One region of the [Clostridium] hylemonae DSM 15053 genome, then DNA from elsewhere that is predicted to be linked to it. Evidence: a T-box and tRNA genes for the amino acid it is inferred to sense, from the RefSeq annotation. Region 1 holds a T-box; the other regions hold tRNA genes.
What was found. A T-box is a leader RNA that pairs with one kind of tRNA and senses whether it is charged. The one in region 1 lies ahead of thrS (threonine--tRNA ligase), so its partner is inferred to be a tRNA-Thr.
Positions count from the first base shown of each region.

Region 2: it has a tRNA-Thr gene. The T-box ahead of thrS (threonine--tRNA ligase) is inferred to sense a tRNA for this amino acid. The anticodon was not compared.
Region 3: it has a tRNA-Thr gene. The T-box ahead of thrS (threonine--tRNA ligase) is inferred to sense a tRNA for this amino acid. The anticodon was not compared.

Region 1 covers NZ_CP036524.1:2,359,712-2,364,388, forward strand. Annotated here, with positions in the region: gene LAJLEIBI_RS10970 (NAD(P)/FAD-dependent oxidoreductase) at 1-502, shown strand, start outside; gene thrS (threonine--tRNA ligase) at 608-2,359, opposite strand; T-box leader at 2,457-2,677, opposite strand; gene LAJLEIBI_RS10980 (peptidoglycan recognition protein family protein) at 2,749-3,417, opposite strand; gene LAJLEIBI_RS10985 (aldose epimerase family protein) at 3,500-4,528, opposite strand; gene lacZ (beta-galactosidase, LacZ type) at 4,568-4,677, opposite strand, start outside.
Region 2 covers NZ_CP036524.1:69,013-73,689, reverse strand. Annotated here, with positions in the region: gene LAJLEIBI_RS00380 (helix-turn-helix domain-containing protein) at 1-81, opposite strand, end outside; gene LAJLEIBI_RS00375 (hypothetical protein) at 376-1,164, shown strand; tRNA gene LAJLEIBI_RS00370 (tRNA-Leu) at 1,989-2,075, opposite strand; tRNA gene LAJLEIBI_RS00365 (tRNA-Val) at 2,079-2,151, opposite strand; tRNA gene LAJLEIBI_RS00360 (tRNA-Asp) at 2,158-2,231, opposite strand; tRNA gene LAJLEIBI_RS00355 (tRNA-Ile) at 2,328-2,401, opposite strand; tRNA gene LAJLEIBI_RS00350 (tRNA-Thr) at 2,431-2,503, opposite strand; tRNA gene LAJLEIBI_RS00345 (tRNA-Glu) at 2,514-2,585, opposite strand; gene LAJLEIBI_RS00340 (helix-turn-helix transcriptional regulator) at 2,745-2,936, opposite strand; gene LAJLEIBI_RS00335 (hypothetical protein) at 2,936-3,307, opposite strand; gene LAJLEIBI_RS00330 (GNAT family N-acetyltransferase) at 3,433-3,939, opposite strand; gene LAJLEIBI_RS00325 (NAD(P)H-dependent oxidoreductase) at 4,085-4,657, opposite strand; gene LAJLEIBI_RS00320 (prolyl-tRNA synthetase associated domain-containing protein) at 4,676-4,677, opposite strand, start outside.
Region 3 covers NZ_CP036524.1:432,097-436,773, reverse strand. Annotated here, with positions in the region: gene LAJLEIBI_RS02095 (glycosyltransferase family 2 protein) at 1-975, opposite strand, end outside; tRNA gene LAJLEIBI_RS02090 (tRNA-Lys) at 1,194-1,266, opposite strand; tRNA gene LAJLEIBI_RS02085 (tRNA-Phe) at 1,293-1,365, opposite strand; tRNA gene LAJLEIBI_RS02080 (tRNA-Met) at 1,403-1,476, opposite strand; tRNA gene LAJLEIBI_RS02075 (tRNA-Thr) at 1,501-1,573, opposite strand; tRNA gene LAJLEIBI_RS02070 (tRNA-Tyr) at 1,585-1,666, opposite strand; tRNA gene LAJLEIBI_RS02065 (tRNA-Val) at 1,676-1,748, opposite strand; tRNA gene LAJLEIBI_RS02060 (tRNA-Asp) at 1,755-1,828, opposite strand; rRNA gene LAJLEIBI_RS02055 (23S ribosomal RNA) at 1,953-4,677, opposite strand, start outside.

The DNA of each region.
Region 1 (4,677 bases):
CTCGATTCTCGACCTGATACAGAATATAGACCGCTATCCAGAAGACATGTCCGGCCGTAAGGTCATCGTGATCGGCGGCGGCGCCGTCGGCCTTGACGTGGTCGAGTTCTTCGCCCCGCGCGGCGCGGACACGACGATCATAGAGATGATGCCTTTCATCGGAAACGGGTTGGACGCCTCCTCCACCTCCTCGATGAAAGAATGCATGGAAAAGCACAGCGTGACACAGCTGGTCAACACTGCGCTCAAAAAAGTAACCCCTCATTCCTTCCTCGTGGAAAAAGACGGACAGGAAGAGGAACTCCCATTTGATTACGGTTTCGTCTGCCTCGGCATGAAGGCACACGCGCCCATCTGGGATGAACTCACAAAAGCCTTTGAAGGAGAAGACACCGCCCTTCTCAATATCGGAGACTCCGTCCGCGCCAGAAGGATCATCGACGGCACCGACGCAGGAAGACATATGGTACTGAACACATTAGAACAGCTCGGATACTTATAAACGAATCGGGGACAGGTTAAATTTAATTGGGGACGGGGTTTTTTTCAAAAAACCCCGTCCCCAATTAAATTTAACCTGTCCCCGAAGGAGCTGGTATTCTATTTTTTATTTATCTTCCAGCACTTTTTCCGTGAATGTCTTGAGTTCCATACTTCCGATATCACCTTCATCGCGTTTTCTTACGGATACGACATTCTCCGCCACTTCTTTTTCCCCTACGATTATCATATAAGGTACTTTCTGCATCTGTGCCTCGCGGATCTTGTAACCGAGTTTCTCGCTTCTGCCATCCAGTTCCACGCGGATCCCGGCTGCCTTGAGTTCGTCTGTCACCTTCTGTGCGTAATCGGCAAACTTGTCTGATACGGGCAATATCTTCACCTGTACCGGCGCGAGCCATGTCGGGAACTTGCCCGCGTAATGTTCGATTAGTATACCGATAAAGCGCTCGATGGAACCGAAGGCAACCCGGTGTATCATGATCGGTCTGTGCTTCTCGCCGTCTGCGCCTGTGTATTCCAGTTCAAATCTCTGCGGCATCTGGAAGTCGAGCTGAATTGTACCACACTGCCATGTCCTTCCGATGGAGTCTTCCAGATGGAAGTCGATCTTCGGGCCGTAGAATGCGCCGTCGCCTTCGTTTACCACATAGTCCATTCCGAGTTCTTCCAGCGCCCCTCTCAGGCCTTCCGTCGCCATCTCCCAGTCTGCATCGCTTCCCATGCTGTTCTCCGGTCTCGTGGACAGTTCCACATGGTATTTGAATCCAAACTTAGAGTACACTTCATCGATCAGCCTTGCCACGCCTTTGATCTCATCTCTTATCTGGTCCTCTGTCATAAAGATATGGGCATCGTCCTGTGTGAAGCAGCGCACGCGCATAAGGCCGTGAAGCTGGCCTGACTTTTCATGGCGGTGTACGAGGCCAAGCTCGCCCACACGCATCGGCAGGTCTTTATAGGAACGCGGCTCCACCTTGTACACAAGCATTCCGCCCGGGCAGTTCATCGGCTTAACTGCATAATCCTCCTCATCGATCACTGTTGTATACATATTGTCTTTATAGTGGTCCCAATGCCCGGAATTCTCCCACAGATGCCTGGACAGAATAATGGGCGTGGAGATCTCCACATATCCTTCTCTCAGATGGAGCTGCCGCCAGTAGTCGATAAGCAGATTCTTTAACACCATTCCTTTTGGGAGGAAAAACGGAAATCCCGGGCCCTCATCCATGATCGCAAACAGTCCCAGTTCCTTACCGAGCTTTCTGTGATCGCGCAGACGTGCTTCCTCCATTCTCTTAAGATATGCATCCAGCTCGTCCGCCTTCGGGAAGGATGTCCCGTAGATCCTCGTCAGCATCTGATTGTTCTCATCTCCGTGCCAGTATGCCCCCGCCACGCTCTGAAGCTTAAACGCTTTGATCACGCTCGTGTTGGACACATGAGGGCCCGCACAGAAATCCACGAACTCACCCTGTCTGTAAAGACTGATCTCTTCCTCCTTTGGCAGAGCCTGAATCATCTCTACTTTGTAGGATTCTCCCCGCTCCTCCATCAGTTTCAGCGCTTCCTCACGGCTCACGACACTTCTCTCAAGCGGCAGAGATTCCTTGACGATCCTGCGCATCTCTTTCTCCACCTCGGCAAGGTGCTCTGTCGTAAACGGAAAACTGAATTCAAAATCATAGTAATATCCATCTTTTACCGCCGGTCCTATAGCCAGCTTTGTATCCGGGTACAGGCGCTTTACTGCCTGGGCCAGAATATGGGATGTCGTATGGCGGAACGCCTCCTGTCCCACCTCATCTGCAAATGTCAGGTCCTGTACAGACCCGTCTTTCATACTTACTTTCATCTTGTTTCGCTCCTTTCAATATACACTTTTTGTTCTTTTCGGAAACGGTATTTCCTGAATCAAAAAAACACCCTAAACAGACAACTTGCGCTGTCCATTTAAGGGTGCATCTAACGCTGCACGGTCCCACCTTAACTTTTCACTTCAGACTCTCTCAAATCCTATCCCTTAACGCAGGAATACGGCAATGCTTACTGTCGTTTCGGCACCGCAGCTCAGGAATGGTTTTCATCTTCTTTCTGTCACAAAAAACTTCCACCAAATGTTTTTCTCTCTGGATGACTCCAAAAGACTACTCTTTTCCGTCTCTGCTTTTGTCATGTTTCCACTGTAATACCAGCTATCTTTCATTATAGCAACACACGGCAAAAAGTCAACGCATTTTCCGATTATTTTTTGATCGCCTCCTGCACATCTGCCCTGAACTGGTTCCATGCGTCCTCATTTTCCACAAAATACTTCGGACAGTTCTTTTCCGTCACATCATAATGCCGGATGACATCCTTGCTGTCCAGGTCAAACTTCTTACACAGCCAGGCGGTGAGCCGGACCATGGACTTATATGTCTCCTCGTTGAACTTTCCCGTCTCATCCGGGTGACAGCACTCAATGGATACGGTGTCATTGTTCCTGCTATTGGACGCATAAGCCACCTCCCACGTCGGAACACACTGCACGATCTCCCCGTCAAGACCTACGATAAAATTACTGCTCGCTTTTGTCTCATGGCTGTCCTTAAGGCCCTCAAAATAATTCCGGTTTTCCATGGCGGTGGCGCCTGGATTGGCCGTGTAGTGCACAACGATCCCTTTGATCTTATCCGTCTTCGTCCCCGGCCGGGAATAGGGGTTTTCTGTGAGCAGTTCCACATCCAGGTCCGGGCGGGAGGCATCTATGTCCTTTCCTTTAAGTTCTATGTAATCATTCGTGAACCATGCTGGCTTGATGATCCTTACGATCCCCACGAGCACAATGAGTACGGCAAGCACGAGCACACCGAGCCGGATATTGCGCTGGATCCTCCTCCTGCGCCTTGCTTCCGCTATTCTTCTGTCCATACTATCTCTCCAATCATTCCATACTATTTTAGCATAGTTAAGAGAAATATTTTATGAAAAAATACTTATGAATTTCTGAATGTTAAAACTCGAATTTATACGAAGTTACTGACTCAAACTGCCCTCCCGCCCGGACGACCGGACTTTCAAAATTATCTTTATTTACCGCATCCGGGAAATACTGCGTCTCAAAGCATATACCCTGATGTTTTCCGTACACTGCTCCGGCCTTTCCCCGCTCCCGGTCAAGAAAATTGCCGCTGTACACCTGCATTCCCGGCAAATCTGTAAATATCTGCATCCTGATACCGCTCTCCCGGCATGAAAATTCACCTGTCCTGCGGAACCCGTCTCCGCCCAGCACCCAGTTGTGGTCATAACCACCCGCAAAATCCAGCGCCTCGTAATCGGCGCCTATGTCTCTGCCGATCGTCTTTCTGACGCGGAAATCCATGGGCGTCCCCTCCACACTTACGATCTCGCCGGTAGGGATGGATTCTTCGTCAGCGCGCGTATATGCCTCTGCGTCCAGCCACAGCTCCTGTTCCAGAATATCGCCCGAGTCATGGCCGTTCAGATTAAAATAGCTGTGATTCGTCAAATTTACGATCGTGTCCGCCTCTGCCGCCGCCTCGTAGCGGATCTCAAGCGCGTTTTCGCCGTTCAGGCTGTACGTTACCGTGACATCCAGCGCGCCCGGATATCCCTGGTCTTTGTCCGGGCTTGACAGATGAAGCGCCACATGTCTTTCATCCGCCTCCCGCACTTCCCACAGCCTGTGGTTGTAAGTGTCAGGCCCGCTGTGCAGATTGTTGCCGTTGTCATTTTCAGCAAGCGTATATGTCTTTCCGTTCAGCGTAAACCGGGCGCCGCCGATACGGTTAGCCACCCTTCCCACCGTCCCGCCGAACGACTGCCCTCCGGCTTCATAATCCCGGGCGCAGTCATAACCGAGCACCACATCCCTCACCTGCCCGTCCCGGCACGGTATGCGCACCGATACGACTGCTGCACCGTAGTCACTGATACAGACGGTCATTCCGTTCTTATTTCTCAGTTCATATACACTTGCCTGCTCTCCTGCCTCTGTTGTTCCAAAATCACGTACCATCCCAATATCCTCCTGTCCGCTCCTATGCGTATTTTCTGCTTATTTTGTAGTTCCATTCTTTTTCTCGATCGTAAAACTGACTTCCAGCGGCCTGTCGGACGGTATGAGATACGGTCCGTGCACCGGCGCCCCCCAGCTATCGTCGCCCC
Region 2 (4,677 bases), 1.5 Mb from region 1:
CATGTGGTGCTTTGTATATAAATCATATTGAGTAATCTCTTTAGATTTCATTGTCTCCCACAACTTATCGTACTTTATCATTCTGCAATTTCTTCACTTTCTCTAATAATTATATTGCTATGTACTTATTATTATCGTACTATAAATGTAATAACAATGCTCGCCTACAAAACCCCAAGAAGTCTTTGACAGAAGATTATGAAAAGCTTTGTAATTAAATGCAACTGAGTTTCTAATTTTAGCTATACCTACGATGCAAAACATACTCTAGACAAATTTAAAATTAGAATTAAATCGATGTATAAGATTATAGTCACTTTTTTTAAGGCAATAATATAGACTCTAGTATGAATATTGAAAATAGGAGGATGAATTATGAGTATGTTTATGATAGGTATATTATTTATTATGTTATTACCATTGGCTATCATAAAGATGTTGATAGACCACAAAGTAACTTTGCTATTAGGTGTAATGACTATAATAGGATTTGCGCTAATAATATTATCCTTTTATAAACTCGCCAAAAAGTCCTATGAAAAAGTAAATTATGGCTTTATTTGGGGAGGCTTTGTATTATATACCATAGCTTCACTTATAGTACCATTAAGTTTATATGAATTACAAAATTTGAAGAAGCCAGACATATTTGGTACTATCAAAAATGGAGAAGCATGGAAAATAGGCATTACTCTTTTTATATCTTTTTTAATGTTCTTAATTGCATTATATAGTGTGCGTTTATGTAAACATCAATTTATACAAACAATAATTATTTTGATACCCGTAATTATTTTAATTGTTGCTTTTTCATACAGTGCAATCAATTGTACTAGAAGCAATTCTGAATACATAGTCCAAGATATGAATTCAAAAGATACATTAGTACAATATACACTAAAAAAAGAGGCAAAAATATATTATACTGGATATCGAGAAGGTAAAAATACTATCTATTGTTTTCCTCTTTTATCGCCAATAAAATATTCTTGCGATTCATTTCAAGAAGGTGAAACAGTTTATGTAGATATCGATTCGTGGAAAGGTATCTATGAAAACAACATAACAACATTTGACAAAGACAATCCTTTAAAAGGCCGAAAATATGTTAAAGTATCAAATGGGTCAAAAGCCGGTTTTGTAAAAACAAGTGCATTACAATAAAAACAAGATGTTCCATTTTATTATAAATCACAAAGAATCTGAATATAGGACTGTTGATTCATAAAATATTTTCTAGTAAGGAACAAGGCGAAGCCGATACGGCGCAGGGCAATTCTTTACAGAACGGACGAAGCCAACAATACCATGATACTAACGAGGACTTGAAAGGTGATAAACCTTGCAAGCCCTCTTGTCTGTTATTGATCTTCTTTTGCGAAATATAACGCTTCTTTTTCCACTTCTTTCAAAAATGCATCTATTATGAGTTTATCAGATTCTTCCTCCTGTTTATAGCATTTTGCTCTTTGAGAGTAACTCAATTCTGTTATCTTAGGTTTACAGATTTCCCCATCAATTCCATAATAATAAATCTTTGATGTAAACAGGCTGTAAGAACACTATTTTGACAACATACTGGAAGATGTCTATAAAAATTGAGAACAGCACCGTTTCGAGACAAAGATTGTATCCGGCAAGACGATTAATGAAGATATCGGAATATGGCATCGTTTCATAGACAATTCTGAAATATCTTCAAAGCAAATTATGGAAATAAAACCAAAACATATGATGAAGCTTCGGTTTACAGGTGCTTCTATGCTTTATAATGCGGGAATAAAGCCGTTGATATCCAGCCTTTTTAGTACACTCTACACTTACCATGACAGAGCATTACATAGGACAGCGAGTGTCTGAGAGAGATGCCTCTAAAATGGCAAAAATATTGACATAAACCGCGTATTTACGGGATACACAACTTTTTACTTAAAACAAAAAATGCCTCAATCCCTCTATTTATAAGGGTTTGAAGCATCTCTCACTAATGCCGCAGACCGGAATCGAACCGGTACGGGAGTATAAGTCCCGCAGGATTTTAAGTCCTGTGCGTCTGCCAGTTCCGCCACTGCGGCATATGGGACCTATAGGGCTCGAACCTATGACCCTCTGCTTGTAAGGCAGATGCTCTCCCAGCTGAGCTAAGATCCCATATAACGACCCAGAAGAGACTCGAACTCTCGACCTCCGCCGTGACAGGGCGGCGCTCTAACCAACTGAGCCACTGGGCCTAACTATTACTACTTTGAAAATTTGATGAATTGTTTAAAACAACGCATGCCGCAGCACTTATCCTGAAATACGGACTTAGTGCTGAGACGCTGCAGTGGACCCTCGGGGACTCGAACCCAGGACCGATCGGTTATGAGCCGATTGCTCTAACCAGCTGAGCTAAGGGTCCAAAAACTTATAAGTCCCTTATAGGAACTAAGCCGTTGACCGGACTTGAACCGGTAACCTGCTGATTACAAATCAGCTGCTCTGCCAATTGAGCCACAACGGCAAATCAAAAATGACTCCGACGGGAATCGAACCCGTGTTACCGCCGTGAAAGGGCGATGTCTTAACCGCTTGACCACGGAGCCAAAATACTTATATTTAAACGGCCTGTCTCATGGAGTGACCGAAAATTATAATATCATAAACCTGCCGTAAATGCAATACTTTTTGCTCATTTTTTAAAGAATTTGTCCCTTCTGTCATTCTTTACCATTGCGTAAAAATTTATTCATTTCCAGCTTTTGTCACTGTAATATAAACAGTTCCTCCACCGTAGTATCCAGCAGTCTTGCAAGCTTCATAGCCAGCTCAAGTGTCGGATTGTACTTATCATTTTCAATTGCAATGATCGTCTGCCTCGACACCCCGGAACGGGCGGCCAGATCTTCCTGACGCAGTCCCCTGCTCTTTCTCAGCTGCTTAATGTTATTTTTCACTAATGCTCCCACCTTACATATACAGCTATAATAATACCGGTTAAAACGGCCGCCGTCACAATCCCCATAAAAATAATAGTTAAGAGTGTTCTGGAAAATGAAAGTTCGTGGTACTCCTCCTCTCCCTTGACCGCTTCTTTTTGGTAATAAAGCTGCGAACAAGTTTCGACCGTGAAAGTAGTACACAGTAAAATTAAAGGCATAAAGCTGGCTGATGTCTTCTGTACATATAACTTATATATTTCATAAAAGGACCAGACACCAAGCACCACAGTGACATATACCAGCGCATTGCGCTGTCCTTTCAGGATTATACTTCTCTCCATCTCGTCCATTCTCCGAAGCTCTGCGCGTCTGAACAACTTTTTCATAGTACACCTCCTGATGTAAAAAGTTCTTTACATTTCAATCATAACATGTAAGTTTTAAATGTCAAGAACTCTTTACATTCCTAGGATAACAGCCGTTCTTTCTGCTAAAAGAAGCTCCTGATATGTCAATCATTAATACGCGAATACATTTTCATATCCACGATCTTCCCATTCTTGACCGCATTTTTGCGCAAAAGTCCCTCAAACTGAAATCCTGCTTTTTCAAGGACGCGGCATGAGGCAGTATTGTAAGAAAAAGGCTCCGCAAATATTCTTATAATATTTGTATGTTCAAATACATAATCGCACGTCTTTCGTACGGCGCTCGTTCCTAACCCTTTTCCCCAGAAAGGCTCACCGATATAATATCCCATCTCGGCAGTGCGGAAGTGAATGTTACCGCACCGGAAGACCCCGATACTTCCCACCGCCCTGTCATCCGCCGTAATGGCAAATGCAATCGTTTCCTCCGGGTCCGCAGCCAGCATGGACGCTATGAATTCCTTACCATCTTTCTCCGTGTAAGGATACGGCATACCGTCTCTTAAATTATCCTGGACCTTCTTATTATTCAGCATCCTGGAAACATCTGCCGCGTCTTCCATTCTCCAGCATCGAATAGCACATTCCATAACATTCCTCCATTCTCTTTTGAAAATTATACCACAAGTATATATTAATTTCTTTTTTGTTTAATAAAATCCGTCTGCACTCCATCATCTGGATACGTTGTATTAAAGGGACTTCTATAAGTTATTTGGCAGGCTGGCCTGGCAGCTACGCGTCAGAACCTGATAAATATTCAGATATCTGACCGAGGTACTCTTTTCTTTCCTGCTCAGTAAGGCTGTCGATCCCGCCCAGATTCTTCCACACGGCATTGTGGAAACCGACGGCCTCAAACGTAGCTCCTATTAAGGTGCCATTTATGGCATCACCAAATTTATGTATCAAATTGTCAGTTGAAGTAGAAGATGTTGTAAATATATAGGTATCCTCTATGCTGCGCAACGCATGAAGACCTGTATCATCACTGTAATATGCCGAATCTTTCAACATGACCTTATCTAAAAATCCGCGCATAACAGCGGGCATATCATACCACCAGACAGGAAAAATAAATATAATTCTGTCTGTATCATCCAATATTTCATTATATCGCTTTACGAGCAGATCCGATGTTCTCCCTTCACCGTACAGTTTTAAATCTTCCTCAGACATAACAGGGTCAAATCTGTCTTTGTACAAATCAATCAGATAACAATCCCCCGCTGCTTTCTCGGCTTCCTCCAAAACAGCCCTGTTAAAAGAGCCGTCCCACGGATGCGCATATACTATCGTTGTTTTCATAATGAATCTCCTCCTTTTCT
Region 3 (4,677 bases), 1.9 Mb from region 1:
GTCTTTGCCGTCGGTTTTTGCATCCTCTTCATCACTTGATTCCCTCAATAAATAGATTGGCCTGTTTTTTATCTCTGTATATGCCCTGGCAAGGTACTGGCCTGAAATACCAATGCAGAGCAGCTGTACGCCTCCTATGAGGAAAATTACGCACATCATGGCCGGCCAGCCTGCCACCGGGTCATGCCAGAACAAGTTCTTTACCACTAGGAATACGATCATGCAGAACGCAGCCCCGCAGAACAGAATGCCGCCGTATGAAGCCATGGACAGCGGTACTGTCGAAAAACCGAGTATTCCGTCGATGGAATATTTGAACAGCTTCCAGAGCGACCATTTTGTATCGCCGGCCGCCCGCTCAACATTGTGATATTCCAGCCATTTTGTCCTGAACCCTACCCATCCGAATAATCCTTTGGAAAAACGGTTGCACTCACTTAATGATAGTATGGCGTCCGCCATTTTCCGGTTCATCATACGAAAATCTCTGGCTCCCTCCACGATCTGTACCTGGGAGAGCTTATTTATGAATTTATAAAAAGAAGCGGAAAGGAAGGAGCGCAGCTTCGCCTCCCCGTGACGGTCGCCTCTTCTCGTGGCCACACAGTCATATTCGCCTTCCTGTAAGATATCGTACATCTCAGGGAGATACTCAGGCGGATCCTGCAGATCTGCGTCCATTACCGCGACATACTCTCCCTCGGCCGCCTTAAGTCCGGCGTAAAGCGCTGATTCTTTTCCGAAATTTCTGGAAAAGGAAAGATACCGGTAATTGTTATCTTTTTCATGAAATTCTTTTAAAAGCTTCAGCGTTTCATCTGCTGAACCGTCATCGACAAATATGATCTCCACGGTCACAGGCTCCATCTTCTTTATCACTTCCTGCATGGCCTGTAAATAAAGAGGCAGTACTTCCTGCTCATTATAACAAGGAACGACCACGCTGACTGCAGGTTTATTATCTCTGTACATCATAAGACCTCCTTCTTAATGCTTGATTGCTTATGTCTGACTGTAATTATATATATAGTATCTATCATTTTCCGAAAGAAAATCTTAAGTTTAAGTAAAGATTCAAAATTACAGAATAAAAAACAGAGTATGCTTTTCACATACTCTGCTGGAATTTTTAGTATTTTAAAGAAAACGGCAGGAACCTTTATCACAAAGGATTCCTGCCACTCTCATTCCCATGAGCGTGCGGGGATTCGAACCCCGGACAACTTGATTAAAAGTCAAGTGCTCTACCACCTGAGCTACACGCCCGTATACTATTTTCACAGTAAAGAAAATGCCCAGAGCCGGAATCGAACCAGCGACACGAGGATTTTCAGTCCTCTGCTCTACCGACTGAGCTATCTGGGCATATCTTATTGAACTTTTGTAGTTCAACAAGCATCAATTGCGGGGGCAGGATTTGAACCTACGACCTTCGGGTTATGAGCCCGACGAGCTTCCAGACTGCTCCACCCCGCGTTATTAACTAATATTAGATTATGAAGCCGTTGACCGGACTTGAACCGGTAACCTGCTGATTACAAATCAGCTGCTCTGCCAATTGAGCCACAACGGCAAGTCTGGTAATGGATGGAGAAGGATTCGAACCTTCGAAGGCGTTGCCAACAGATTTACAGTCTGCCCCCTTTGGCCACTCGGGAATCCATCCATTTTCATATGGGACCTATAGGGCTCGAACCTATGACCCTCTGCTTGTAAGGCAGATGCTCTCCCAGCTGAGCTAAGATCCCATATAGCGACCCAGAAGAGACTCGAACTCTCGACCTCCGCCGTGACAGGGCGGCGCTCTAACCAACTGAGCCACTGGGCCTCGCTATCTGAAGATATGTACCTTCAAAACTGCATACAAGAAATAAATATTACATCCATTACCTATCCACCTTTTCGCTTCGAGACGCGCCTCCGTCATTCCTGACTCCGCGCTCTCTTCGCTCTTGGTCATGCCCTCGACCGATTAGTAGCAGTCAGCTCCATACATTGCTGCACTTCCACCTCTGCCCTATCTACCTCGTCGTCTTCAAGGGGTCTTACTGCTTGCGCAGGGATATCTCATCTTGAGGGGGGCTTCACGCTTAGATGCCTTCAGCGTTTATCCCGTCCCGGCTTGGCTACTCTGCCATGCTCTTGGTAGAACAACAGATACACCAGCGGCCAGTCCATCCCGGTCCTCTCGTACTAAGGACAGCTCCTCTCAAATATCCTACGCCCACGCCGGATAGGGACCGAACTGTCTCACGACGTTCTGAACCCAGCTCGCGTACCGCTTTAATGGGCGAACAGCCCAACCCTTGGGACCTACTTCAGCCCCAGGATGCGATGAGCCGACATCGAGGTGCCAAACCACTCCGTCGATGTGAACTCTTGGGAGTGATAAGCCTGTTATCCCCAGGGTAGCTTTTATCCGTTGAGCGATGGCAATCCCACTTTATACCACCGGATCACTAAGTCCTACTTTCGTACCTGCTCCACCCGTCGGTGTCGCAGTCAAGCCCTCTTTTGCCTTTGCACTCTGCGAATGGTTTCCGACCATTCTGAGAGGACCTTTGAGCGCCTCCGATACCCTTTCGGAGGCGACCGCCCCAGTCAAACTCCCCACCTGACATTGTCCCCCAGCCGGTTCACGGCTGATGGTTAGAAATCCAATACTGCAAGGGTGGTATCCCAACAGCGGCTCTGTGACGACTGGCGTCATCACTTCTTCGCCTCCCACCTATCCTGTACATGCAATACCGAATCCCAGTATCAAGCTGGAGTAAAGCTCCATGGGGTCTTTCCGTCCTGGCGCAGGTAACCAGCATCTTCACTGGTATTTCAATTTCACCGGGTGCATTGTTGAGACAGTGCCCAAATCATTACGCCTTTCGTGCGGGTCGGAACTTACCCGACAAGGAATTTCGCTACCTTAGGACCGTTATAGTTACGGCCGCCGTTTACTGGGGCTTAAGTTCAAAGCTTCGCTTGCGCTAACCTCTCCCCTTAACCTTCCAGCACCGGGCAGGCGTCAGCCCATATACTTCACCTTTCGGTTTTGCATAGACCTGTGTTTTTGCTAAACAGTTGCTTGGGCCAATTCTCTGCGGCCAGATCTCTCTGGCACTCCTTCTCCCGAAGTTACGGAGTCATTTTGCCGAGTTCCTTAACAATGCTTCTCCCGTCGGCCTTAGGATTCTCTCCTCATCCACCTGTGTCGGTTTACGGTACGGGCACGATATAAACGATAGCGGCTTTTCTTGACGCATGGCTCACATACTTCCCTACTTTAAGTTCGGTACGCGTCACGGATTTGGTTTGCACACCGGATTTGCCTGATGTACGCCTACCCCGCTTGCGCCGGTCTTTCCATTCCCGGCTTATGCTTTCCACACGTGTCCCCACAGTTCTGTTATATCGTGGTACAGGAATCTCAACCTGTTGTCCATCGGCTACGTCTTTCGACCTCGCCTTAGGCCCCGACTTACCCAGAGCAGATCAGCTTTACTCTGGAAACCTTAGATATTCGGCCGGAAGGATTCCCACCTTCCTCTCGCTACTCATTCCGGCATTCTCTCTTCGATGCAGTCCACAGCTCCTTACGGTACTGCTTCTTCCCGCATCCAATGCTCCTCTACCGATGTACTTCGTACATCCCTGAGCTTCGGTAGTGTGTTTCAGCCCCGGACATTTTCGGCGCAGGACCTCTCGACTAGTGAGCTATTACGCACTCTTTGAATGTATGGCTGCTTCTGAGCCAACATCCTAGTTGTCTTTGAAATCCCACATCCTTTTCCACTTAACACACATTTTGGGACCTTAGCTGCAGGTCTGGGCTCTTTCCCTTTCGACTACCCAACTTATCTCGTGCAGTCTGACTCCCATACATCATCTACGCGGCATTCGGAGTTTGATATTCTTCGGTAAGCTTTGACGCCCCCTAGGAAATTCAGTGCTCTACCTCCGCAAGACTTGTATGAGGCTAGCCCTAAAGCTATTTCGAGGAGAACCAGCTATCTCCGGGTTCGATTGGAATTTCTCCCCTATCCACACCTCATCCCCACCCTTTTCAACGGATGTGGGTTCGGTCCTCCATTGCCTTTTACGGCAACTTCAACCTGGACATGGATAGATCACCCGGTTTCGGGTCTACTCTGACTGACTCATTCGCCCTATTAAGACTTGGTTTCCCTTCGGCTCCAGACCTTCAGTCTTTAACCTTGCCAGCCAGCGTAACTCGCCGGACCGTTCTACAAAAAGTACGCGGTTCACCGCATAAGGGTGTTCCACAGCTTGTAAACATATGGTTTCAGGTTCTCTTTCACTCCCCTCCCGGGGTCCTTTTCACCTTTCCTTCACAGTACTATGCGCTATCGGTCACTAAGGAGTATTTAGCCTTACGGGGTGGTCCCCGCATGTTCCCACAAGGTTTCTCGTGTCTCGTGGTACTCTGGATACCGCCATGTCAGTCAGACTTTCGCTTACGGGGCTTTCACCCTCTCTGGCCGGCTTTCCCAAAACCGTTCTGCTACTCTTCCTGAATCAATCCTGCGGTCCGAACCCCAGGGTGCACGCACCCTGGTTTGGGCTCTTCCGTTTTCGCTCGCCGCTACTCGCGGAATCACATGTTGTTTTCTCTTCCTCCGGCTACTTAGATGTTTCAGTTCACCGGGTTCCCTTCCTTACGTT